Regions from separate parts of the Ornithinibacillus liuyingii genome, predicted to be linked through region 1. Evidence: a T-box and tRNA genes for the amino acid it is inferred to sense, from the RefSeq annotation. Region 1 holds a T-box; the other holds one or more tRNA genes.
The links. The T-box of region 1 lies ahead of thrS (threonine--tRNA ligase). A T-box ahead of a tRNA ligase gene usually reads a tRNA of that ligase, here a tRNA-Thr.
Positions count from the first base shown of each region.

Region 2: it encodes a tRNA-Thr, which carries the amino acid that the T-box ahead of thrS (threonine--tRNA ligase) is inferred to sense. The anticodon was not compared.

Region 1 is NZ_JBPWOS010000005.1:105,610-109,028, forward strand. Features, by position in the region: gene ytxC (putative sporulation protein YtxC) at 1-548, shown strand, start outside; T-box leader at 604-835, shown strand; gene thrS (threonine--tRNA ligase) at 1,272-3,221, shown strand.
Region 2 is NZ_JBPWOS010000010.1:182,897-186,315, reverse strand. Features, by position in the region: gene fabI (enoyl-ACP reductase FabI) at 1-768, opposite strand, end outside; tRNA gene ACSKT4_RS14800 (tRNA-Glu) at 1,008-1,082, shown strand; tRNA gene ACSKT4_RS14795 (tRNA-Val) at 1,086-1,161, shown strand; tRNA gene ACSKT4_RS14790 (tRNA-Thr) at 1,337-1,412, shown strand; tRNA gene ACSKT4_RS14785 (tRNA-Tyr) at 1,451-1,534, shown strand; tRNA gene ACSKT4_RS14780 (tRNA-Gln) at 1,545-1,616, shown strand; tRNA gene ACSKT4_RS14775 (tRNA-Lys) at 1,864-1,936, shown strand; gene ACSKT4_RS14770 (hydroxymethylglutaryl-CoA reductase, degradative) at 2,104-3,393, shown strand; gene mvk (mevalonate kinase) at 3,390-3,419, shown strand, end outside.

The DNA of each region.
Region 1 (3,419 bases):
ATGATGAAAGTGTACAAGTACGGAAACAAAAGGATGATCCACTACAACTTCTCTATTCTTTAATTGTAGCGGATGTAAAAAGCTCAACAACCGTACATTTTGATTCCGTTGTGAAGTTTAGATTAAAAGTGTTTAAGGACCATATGGTTCATCTTGTCGGACTTGCGATTGACGAATACAAGCGAGAGGAAGATCACCAGGAATTTGTCAATATGCTTAGAGAATATATTGCCAAAAAGGAACCAATTTATAATGTAGTGCATATCGTACAAGGGAATACTTTTTCCTTCTTTAAGTCAGATGGCAAAAGATTTTCTAGAATGGAGTTAAAAATGCTAATGCAGAGGGAGCCACTCTATATCGTAGGCTTAGATGAGGAAGAATTGAATCTAGCCCCGTTAGTTGCCATGGCTCCGAAGAAAATAAAAATCTATGGTGACCATCCGTCTGAGCCAAAGACATTGACGGTAATCAATGTCTTTGAGGAGAGAGTAGATTTTGAACCATATCATAAATTTCCTTTTCATTTTTATTTAAAAAATCAATAACAGGACTTGATTATCCTATTAACTAGCGCTATAATGTGGATTATATTTAATATATTCATCTGTAAGGATAAGGACATGGTCATTTGATCCTGTTATGTGTAGAGAGGGAAGCCTTGTGGTGAAAGCTTCCTCATACAGCCAAATGATTACCACCTTTGAACTCTATTATCGAACCATTACGTAGTAGATAGTAGCGTATATCTGCGTTAAAGATTGAAGCCGTATTCGTTATATTTTAACTATACGGGAATTAGGGTGGAACCACGTGACCAACGCTCGTCCCTTTGCAATGTATGCAGAGGGGTGGGCGTTTTTTATATGCAACTTACATTTTCTATTTAGTTGAGATCACCGCCAGAATACCCGTTACATTTTATAGAGGTTGGGACAAAAACTATAACAAAGGTAATAAAAAGCGAACAATCAACACATTAGCCCCGGAAATATACGGAGACTCCTGTGGGAGGAAAGGGCACGGTTGAGACCCCCGGGGAGCGTTAGCTCTGAGGAGGCTCACCAGCCGCCCACGAGCCGCAAGTATATTTCCGGGGCGGGGTCCTTGCTCATCATTCGGTTTTTGCTTTAAGGTAATTTTTTGTCCCAGCCACTCCTCTAGGATTTCAACTTAATTGTAGTGGTTGTGTTTTGGCTATGTAGAGCATGCACATGGTAATATTTGCTTCGCTCTAGTTACAAGTTTAAAAAAGATAAGGAGTGTTATTCATGTCAGAAATTACTATCGTTTTCCCTGATGGAGCAGAAAAAGCGTTCCCTCAAGGAACTACTGGGGAAGATATTGCAGCATCTATTTCACCTGGATTAAGAAAGCAAGCATTGGCCATCAAATTGGATGGAAAGCTTTATGACTTAAAGCGTGAATTGAATGAAGGTGGAGCTATCGAAATTATTACGTATAAAAATCAAGAGGGAGTTGAAATTGCTCGTCATTCAACTGCTCATTTAATGGCTCAAGCAATTAAACGTCTATATAAAGATGTGAAGTTTGGCGTTGGTCCAGTCATTGAAGAAGGTTTTTATTACGACTTCGATATGGAAGAAAAGATAACTCCGGAAGATCTTGTAAAGATTGAAAAAGAAATGAAGCGTATTGTCGATGAAAATCTTCCAATTGAACGTGTAGAAGTTTCACGTGAAGAAGCGAAGAGAATGTTTGAAGATATTGGGGATGATCTAAAGCTAGAATTAATTGATGCTATTCCTGCTGATGAGCAAGTAACAATCTATAAGCAAGGTGAATTTTTCGACCTATGCCGTGGTATTCACGTACCATCCACTAGCAAGCTAAAAGCATTTAAGCTACTTAGCATTTCCGGTGCATACTGGAGAGGGGATAGTAATAATAAACAGCTTCAACGTATATATGGAACAGCATTTGAAAAGCCTGCTCAAGTAGAAGAATACCTACAAATTCTAGAAGAACGTAAAGAACGTGACCATCGTAAACTAGGTAAAGAGCTAGGGATCTTTACAGTTAATCAAAAAATCGGTCAAGGGCTACCACTTTGGTTACCAAAGGGTGCAACTATCCGTCGACAAATTGAGCGATATATCGTCGATTTAGAGGAACGTTTAGGGTACAATCACGTGTATACACCAGTACTGGCTAATGTAGACTTGTATAAAACAAGTGGACACTGGGATCATTACCAGGAAGACATGTTCCCTGTTATGCAAATGGATAATGAAGAATTAGTGCTTCGTCCGATGAACTGCCCACACCATATGATGATTTTCAAAAATCAACTATGGAGCTATCGTAACCTTCCAGTTCGTATTGCAGAACTTGGAACCATGCACCGCTATGAAATGTCTGGTGCTTTAGCAGGATTGCAGCGGGTACGTGCTATGACATTAAATGATGCTCATATTTTTGCACGTCCTGATCAATTGAAGGAAGAATTCATCCGAGTGGTTGAATTAATTCAACATGTGTATAAAGACTTTGGAATTGAAGATTATTACTTCCGTCTTTCTTATCGTGATCCAGAAGATAAAGAAAAATATATTGATAATGATGAGATGTGGGAAAGAACACAAAGCACGCTAAAAGAAACAATGGAAGATATGAAGCTTGATTATGTGGAAGCTGAAGGTGAAGCAGCATTTTATGGTCCAAAGCTAGACGTACAAGTAAAAACAGCACTTGGTAAGGATGAGACATTATCCACAGTACAAATTGATGTATTATTACCGGAGCGCTTTGAGCTTTCTTATATTGGAGAAGATGGTAAGGAACATCGTCCAGTGGTTATTCACCGTGGTGTAGTATCCACTATGGAACGCTTTGTTGCATTCCTATTAGAAGAATATAAAGGAGCTTTCCCAACCTGGTTAGCACCTGTTCAAGTAAAAGTAATTCCAGTATCTCCACAAGTACATCTTGACTATGCGAAGAAAGTTGCAGAGAAATTACAATATCAAGGTGTACGTGTAGAAGTGGATGAACGTGACGAGAAGATTGGCTACAAGATTCGTGAAGCCCAAACAGAGAAGATTCCATTTGCACTTGTTGTTGGGGATAAAGAAGTGGAAGAAGATGCAGTTAATGTTAGAAGATATGGAGAGCAACAATCAGAAACCATTTCATATGATAATTTTGAACAACTAATCAAAGAGGAAATTGAAAAGAAAGTGCTACGTAAGAAGAAATAACAGGAGAATTGTCTCAAATGAATTAAAATATTTTCATATATGAAGTCAGGTGAATCGTGCAGTAGATTGGGTATTGCATGATTCACCTGACGTATTCTCACGATTATTCGATAACTTGTAGGTACGAGACTTCCATTTTTCGGATAAGTAGTGTATACTAGATTATGAAATAAGGGTTGACATTTTATTCAGTTACGT
Region 2 (3,419 bases), on a different contig from region 1:
AATTATGTGGTAACCTGAATCGACATGTAGTACCTCTCCGGTTACACCACGAGAAAGATCACTGATAAAGAATAGGGTAGCGTCTCCAACTTGATCCTGGTCAACATTACGGCGTAAAGGTGCTTTTTCTTCCACCATGCCTAGTTTCTCGTTAAACCCAGAAACCCCTTTTGCTGCTAAAGTCCGAATAGGTCCAGCAGATACTGCGTTTACGCGAATACCATGTTTTCCAACATCTTCGGCTAGGTATCTAACACTTGCTTCTAGAGAGGCTTTGGCAACTCCCATTACATTATAGTTAGGAATTACTTTTTCAGAACCTAAATATGTTTGCGTAACGATACTGCCACCTTCAGTCATTAGTTCTTTTGCTGCTTTTGTGACAGCAACTAAGGAAAATGCACTAATATCCTGTGCTAATAAAAATCCTTCTCTTGATGTATCGCTGAAATCACCTTTTAGTTCATCGCGGTTTGCAAATGCGACGGCATGGACAAGGCCGTGTATAACCCCAACCTTTTCTTTTATCTCATTAAAAGCGTTGCTTATACTTGCATCGTCCGCAACATCACAAGTAACGATGAGTTTAGCCTCGATATCATTTTGTTCTAATAACTTAGTTAGTTTTTTATACGATCTTTCTTGCCTGTTTGTAAATATAAGGTTTGCTCCAGCATTATGGAGTGATTTTGTAATACCCCATGCAATACTTCTTTCGTTGGCAACACCCATAACAACAATGTTTTTATCCTTTAATAGTTCAGTCATTTGGAACCTCCATTGTGATTAACTATTAGTACCTAACTATAATTTATCATTTTTTAAATGAAAAACCAATTTATTTCTTAATTTATTAATTTTATTAGGGGGATAATCCCTTGTGTATCAAGGGTTTTACGGGGCAGAAAATTTTTTTATAAAAAAATATCATTTTTCTCTTTACAAAGTGTGGAAATCTGTATATAATAAAATTCGTTGACTGCTAAGACAAGTTAAATAAATGAACTGGCCCGTTGGTCAAGCGGTTAAGACACCGCCCTTTCACGGCGGTAACACGGGTTCGAATCCCGTACGGGTCACCATGTGGAGGATTAGCTCAGCTGGGAGAGCACCTGCCTTACAAGCAGGGGGTCGCAGGTTCGAGCCCTGCATCCTCCACCATTTAAACCTAGATAGTTCTTCACCATGCCGGCCTAGCTCAATTGGTAGAGCAACGAGCAATACTTCTACCGAATCAGCTACGAGTAACCCCGAAGCATACACATCCATGAATATGCTGGGAGATACAGGGGTCATCAGGCAAACGTGACAAAATGAATAGGTGAGTTAATACCATGCCGGCCTAGCTCAATTGGTAGAGCAACTGACTTGTAATCAGTAGGTTGGGGGTTCAAGTCCTCTGGCCGGCACCATTTTTTTGTATAAAAACATATTAATATGTTAACTATATGGAGGGGTAGCGAAGTGGCTAAACGCGGCGGACTGTAAATCCGCTCCTTCGGGTTCGGCAGTTCGAATCTGCCCCCCTCCACCATTTAGATTATTGGGCTATAGCCAAGCGGTAAGGCAACGGGTTTTGGTCCCGTGATTCCCAGGTTCGAATCCTGGTAGCCCAGCTTTTTTTATTTTCTGGGACTTTTTTATTTATGGAACACAAAGAAGCCGCCGATTATATAAAAAGGCTCAAACTAACTTAGAACCAATTGATAATGTGGGCCATTAGCTCAGTCGGTAGAGCAACGAGCAATACTCCCACCGAATAAGCAACGAGTAACCCCGAAGCATACACATCTTGAATAAGCTAGAAGATGCAGGGGTCGACTTTAAAAAGGCTCAAACTAACTTAGAACCACTTGATAATGTGAGCCATTAGCTCAGTCGGTAGAGCATCTGACTTTTAATCAGAGGGTCGAAGGTTCGAATCCTTCATGGCTCATCATATAAATACGTGAAATCATGCAAGGTTGCGATTCTTTCGTAACCTTTTTTTTATTTGCATTTTATACTGTTTTTTAACATAATAGATAGAGTAATTCTTTATCTAAAATAAAGAATGAAACAAGTTCTTACTAAATAAATAGATACTATTAAAGGATGGTTGGTATGAGATCTTCTAGGATTCCTGGATTTTATAAAAGAACAGTTGAAGAACGAAGAGAGCTGTTGCAGGAGGCACTTGAGCTATCTGAAGATGACTTAAGCGTCTTAACATCACAGGAGGCATTACCAATCGATACTGCAGATAAAATGATTGAGAATGTTATAGGGACATTCCCACTTCCGTTAGGTTTAGGATTGAACTTCTTAATTAACGGGAAAGACTATATAATACCAATGGTTGTTGAGGAACCATCAATTGTCGCTTCTGCAAGTCACATTGCTAAAATTGTAAGAGATGCAGGTGGTTTTAAAACAGAAGCTTCAGATAGAGTCATGATTGGACAAATCCAAGTAGTTGGTTGTCCAGATTTCGATGCTGCAAAGAATGTATTGTTAGAAGCTAAAAATGAATTAATGGAGGCAGCTAATGCTGCTTATCCTAGCATTGTAGCTAGAGGTGGGGGAGCAAGGGATTTAGATGTACGTATTCTAAATGATTCGCCTGATTCCAGCTACGGAACAATGCTTGTATTACATTTATATATTGATACATGTGACGCAATGGGCGCGAATATTATTAACACTATGGTTGAATCGTTGGCTCCGACAGTCGAAGAGCTTACGGCAGGTAAAGTATACTTACGTATTTTATCTAATCTTGCTGATCGCTGTATCGCAAAAGCAACATGTGTTATCCCCCCTAAATTATTAGCTACAGGCGAATACTCTGGTGAAGAAGTGCGTGATGGTGTAGTGCATGCATTTGAATTCGCAGACTCTGACCCATATCGGGCAGTAACACATAATAAAGGGATTATGAATGGTATTGATCCAGTTGTCATTGCAACTGGTAATGATTGGCGTGCGGTTGAAGCGGGAGCTCATGCCTATGCATCACGTTTTGGAAGTTATCGTTCCATGACGAAATGGTCAGTTGATCAGGAGGGTAATTTGGTAGGAGAATTAGAATTACCAATGTCTATTGGCACAGTAGGTGGAGCGATTCGTGTACATCCGATTTCACAATTAGCGCATAAAATGTTAAATATAGAATCTGCTTCCGAGCTTGCACAAATTATTGTTGCAGTAGGTTTAGCACAAAATCTCGGTGCTTTAAAAGCTCTAGTAACAGATGGAATTCAAAAAGGTCATATGGCCCTGCATTCTCGATCTGTTGCGATAGCTGCTGGCGCTACTGGGGAGATGATTGATATTATAGCTGAACAATTAGTTAAGTTAAAGGAAATCCGTGTAGGTAAAGCTAAAGAATTGGTGGAACAATATTCAAAATGAGTACAGAAAAACTAACAATCACAAAT